Regions from separate parts of the Paenibacillus sp. 7523-1 genome, predicted to be linked through region 2. Evidence: riboswitches for the same ligand, from Rfam matches in the RefSeq annotation. Region 2 holds a riboswitch; the other holds the start of a gene.
The links. Region 2 has a riboswitch for glycine ahead of sdaAB (L-serine ammonia-lyase, iron-sulfur-dependent subunit beta). Riboswitches for the same ligand answer to the same signal wherever they lie in the genome.

Region 1: linked by a shared signal. The riboswitch ahead of gcvT (glycine cleavage system aminomethyltransferase GcvT) and the one ahead of sdaAB (L-serine ammonia-lyase, iron-sulfur-dependent subunit beta) in region 2 are both predicted to bind glycine.

The regions. Positions count from the first base shown of each region.
Region 1 covers NZ_NPBR01000010.1:505,970-508,172, forward strand. Annotated here, with positions in the region: gene gcvH (glycine cleavage system protein GcvH) at 116-508, opposite strand; glycine riboswitch at 849-973, shown strand; glycine riboswitch at 977-1,079, shown strand; gene gcvT (glycine cleavage system aminomethyltransferase GcvT) at 1,266-2,203, shown strand, end outside.
Region 2 covers NZ_NPBR01000024.1:168,963-171,165, forward strand. Annotated here, with positions in the region: gene sdaAA (L-serine ammonia-lyase, iron-sulfur-dependent, subunit alpha) at 1-436, opposite strand, end outside; gene sdaAB (L-serine ammonia-lyase, iron-sulfur-dependent subunit beta) at 426-1,115, opposite strand; glycine riboswitch at 1,222-1,324, opposite strand; glycine riboswitch at 1,329-1,454, opposite strand; gene CHH60_RS24315 (MFS transporter) at 1,648-2,203, opposite strand, start outside.

The DNA of each region.
Region 1 (2,203 bases), on a different contig from region 2:
GAACACGAAAAAGCCTGCATGAGCTTTAAAGCTCACACAGACTCTGAAGACGTGCACGACCGTCCAATGTATAAAAAATCATAGATTAATAAAGGTTATTTAGTGCAAATATATTCTACTCCTCGGTGTGCTTACGATATGCATCAGCATTCATCAGTTTCGACAACGCTACTGTCAAATCACCTTCAACACGTATCTCGATCATCCAGCCTTCTTCGTAAGGCGAACTGTTGACGAGTTCAGGTGCATCCTGCAGTGCTTCATTCACGGCAATAATGGAACCACTTACCGGAGAAAACAAATCTGAAACCGTCTTAACGGATTCAATCGTACCAATACTTTCTTCCGCTTTTACATCCGATTCAAGGTCAGGCAATTCCACAAACACAATGTCACCCAGCTGATGCTGCGCGAACTCGGTAATGCCGATCCGTACAGTATCCTCCCCTACGGTTTGCACCCACTCGTGCTCTTCACTGTACAGGAAATCACTTTTCAATTCGCTCATCGATATCCGCCTCGCTTTTCATTAATGAGTGCATGCGTCCTTCGGCCAACCCTTTTTCCCAGAACATAGCGTAAGATATTTTTGAATGAAATGTCAAGATACCTCACAAATTATTTGATTTTTGATGATTACAGCCTGTAACGCAAACACCCTCACTCTACATATAATGGGTAATATTAGAATAGTAAGCGCACTCTTTTTATATACACGAACAATAATTATAAACTAATAAATATTATTCGGTTTTTTATTCATTTTCGTGATATCGTTCTTGACATCGATAGTGGATTCACGTTTTAATGAGAGAGTAAATGTTAATTGTTGTGTGCATCACCCGCGGATGAATGTAAAGGGAGAGATTACCCGTGACGCCCAACTCTTGGGATGCATGCGGTAACGCCGAAGGAGTAAACCACCCGACAAGCGGGAGGTGAATCTCTCAGGCAAAAGGACTTTTACGGGACGCAACTCTGGAGAGCATCTATTCGCCCTGTATGGGGCGTTTTGATCACCCAAGGGGAAACCTGCTGCAACTTATTGGCGGGGTAACTCTCAGGTACCAAGGACAGAGCCTAAGAATACAGCGTGCTTCTGGCATGCCGGTTCTTTGGCCTGTCCTTTTCCTTTTTCCCAAAAAAACGAAAGTCAGGATCGAGCCGGCGCTGTCATCAGCAGCCTTAATCATACTTATCCAAGAAAAGAATGCATCATTCATGTTATACACTCGGCCCGGTAGCGGCCATAACGAGGTGATTTGATGTCCGATTTGCTTAGAACTCCACTCTATCCACTTTATCAGCAATATGAAGGTGTACGGTGCATCGATTTTGGCGGCTGGGAGCTTCCGGTGCAATTCAGCGGGATTCAGAAGGAACATGAAGCGGTGCGCGAACGGGCTGGACTGTTCGATGTATCCCACATGGGTGAATTCACGGTGCAGGGTGAACAGGCCGAAGCATTTTTGCAGAAACTGACGACCAACGACGTGACCGCACTGGTTCCCGGCCAGGCACAATACACGTTAATGTGTTACCCGGACGGTGGCGTAGTGGACGATCTGCTCGTATACAAGCTGGAAGATCAGCATTATATGCTTGTCGTGAATGCCTCCAATATCGACAAGGACTGGGCATGGCTGCAGGAGCACATGGTCCCTGGGGTGAGCATGACGAATGACTCCGCGGAAACAGCTCTCCTGGCTCTACAGGGCCCGCTTGCTGCAGACATCATTGGAAAAGTTACAGATACCGACGTATCCATAATAGAGCCTTTTCGTTTTGTACAGAATGCTGAGGTCTGTGGTGTAAAACTGCTCCTGTCCCGCACCGGTTATACCGGAGAAGACGGCTTCGAACTATACGTACAGGCAGATCAGGCCGCTGCGGTCTGGAACGGATTGATGGAGGCTGGCGCTGATCACGGACTGGTTCCGGCTGGGCTTGGTGCACGGGATACACTTCGATTCGAAGCGAAGATGCCCCTCTACGGACAGGAATTGTCGCCGACCATTTCACCGCTGGAAGCAGGCGTTGGCATGTTTGTGAAGCTGAATGCCGGACCTTTTATCGGACACGAAGCGCTATTGCAGCAAAAAAATGATGGACCTGCCCGCAAACTGGTTGGTATTGAAGTACTGGAACGCGGGATTCCACGTCCCCACTATCCCATCTACTCTGAAGGTGTGCAGATCGGAGA
Region 2 (2,203 bases):
ATAAGCCGTTCACCAGATGCTCATCACTCCATCCGAATCGCTCCTGGGAGCTGATGAATACACCAGGGATAATTCCGCAAGAACCTGCTGTAGGTGTTGCCACAATCCGGCCCATCGATGCGTTGACTTCAGATACACACAAGGCATAGGCCATTGCCAGTGCGGAAGCGTCACCCGAGCAGGTTTCGCCCTGGCGAATATATTCGGCCATCTTTTTGCCGTCTCCGCCAGTCAAGCCACTGCGCGAAGTGGTGTCCTCCGTCAGTCCTTTCCGTACAGCCTCTTTCATCACCTGATAATATTCCGACATCTGCCGCACAACGTCCGCTTCCGGCGTATTGGTCTCCTGAACCTGCTCCTCGATCATTAGCCGGGCAATGGTTTTGGATTCAGCCGTACAGATCGTATTCAGCTCATGCAAGTGCTTAAACCTCATCCGAATCAACCCCTCTCTTCAAATCAATGACGCGAATATCTAGCACATGATCCAGTGAACGCAGACGTTCCAACATCTCGGCACTCGGTGCTCCGTCCATTTCCATCGCTGTTAGTGCTTCGCCATCCCGGGCTTTCCGGTCTACCTGCATATAACCGATGTTAACCCCTGAGGAGCTGATCGTAGACGTCACGGAAGCAAGCACACCTGCCTTGTCCGCATGACGCAGAACGAGTGTGGGGAATTCCCCGCTGATCTGTACCCGGAAATCATTTAACGTATGCACCGACACGCTGCCACCGCCAATCGAAGCACCAACGAGCGAACATTGACGATCGCCGTGCCACAGCTCAATCTTGACCGTATTGGGGTGCGGAGCAGGTAGTCCACTCGTATAGAACTCAACCTCCATACCTGCTTGTTCGGCATATTCCTCGGCGTCCGGTATACGCGGATCATCCGTGACATAGTCAAGCAAACCACCAATCAACGCCAGATCGGTACCATGACCCTGGTACGTATCGGCAAATGAGCCGTACAGTGTCAGCCTGGCACGTTCAGGGGTACACCCCAGCCACTGCCTTGCAATTCTCCCCAGTCTCGCTGCCCCAGCTGTATGTGAACTTGAAGGCCCCGTCATCGACGGACCAATAATTGAAAAAACATCTTTAAATCGCATCCTGCACCCCTCCATATCGTCATATCCATCCAGACATGCACCATAATGTTCCTTCATTACTGAATGATGACATCAAAAAAGGACAGTAGAAGGCCTTAGGCCCTCTCTCTGTCCTCGTTACCTGAGAGTTTCATGATCAGAGGCCGCCCCCATGGGGTACCCTTCTCATCATATACCCCTTGGGTGGCGCATTCGCGCACTCTCCAGAGTTGCGTCCAACGATGGTACATTTACCTGAGAGATTAACCACCTGCGCCGGGTGCGCAGCGGCTTGCTCCTTCGGTGCCTGGCAGCCTACTGAAACCAATGACCTGCCGAGGTCTCTCCCGCTCGTTCTCATCCGCTGTATCGTATATATTCGCTTGAACACATATCAAACGTTGTCCTTATAAGATTGATCATTCATATAACAGATTAATATGCAACACAGGTAATGTCAACAAAAGTAACGCATCATTATCATCTTGGCAAAATTCCTCTACTATTATATGCAGCTTTCCACGGAATCGTTCAGTTTCCAATAGGATATAGACTAGCTATGGAGAGATTTTGAGGAAGAGCTGTGATCCTTATAAACTGACTGTCTTGAAGGAAGCCAGCTCGTAAGCCATAACAGAAGGGCACCCAGCATCAGAACTGCCGAAACGACCGTATATACCGTTCGAAGAGAGATCACTTCGGCAACTACACCCATGACCAAAATCGAAATGACCTGCAATGCACTCAGCATGAGTCCAAGTACGCTGCTCATTCGCCCCATCAAGTCTACCGGTATATTATTCTGATAAAAGGTGACCAGTCCCGTGTTTGCTGGCGCCGAACACAAACCGAGCAAAATAAAGGCGAATGCGGCAAGTTCGAACGAAAACGAACGAGCGAACAGGAAATAACCAAGCGCAACCAGGAGCACGCCCCCGCCCATCATGTGACGGATGGACAAATGTTTGGCGAACAACCAAACCAGCAAAGAACCCGCCATGTATCCAGCTCCAGTAACACTCATCAACGCACCATACTGTGACTCGGACAGGCTCATGACTTGACGGATAAACACCACTTCCTGTGCATCCAGCGACATGCCAATAACA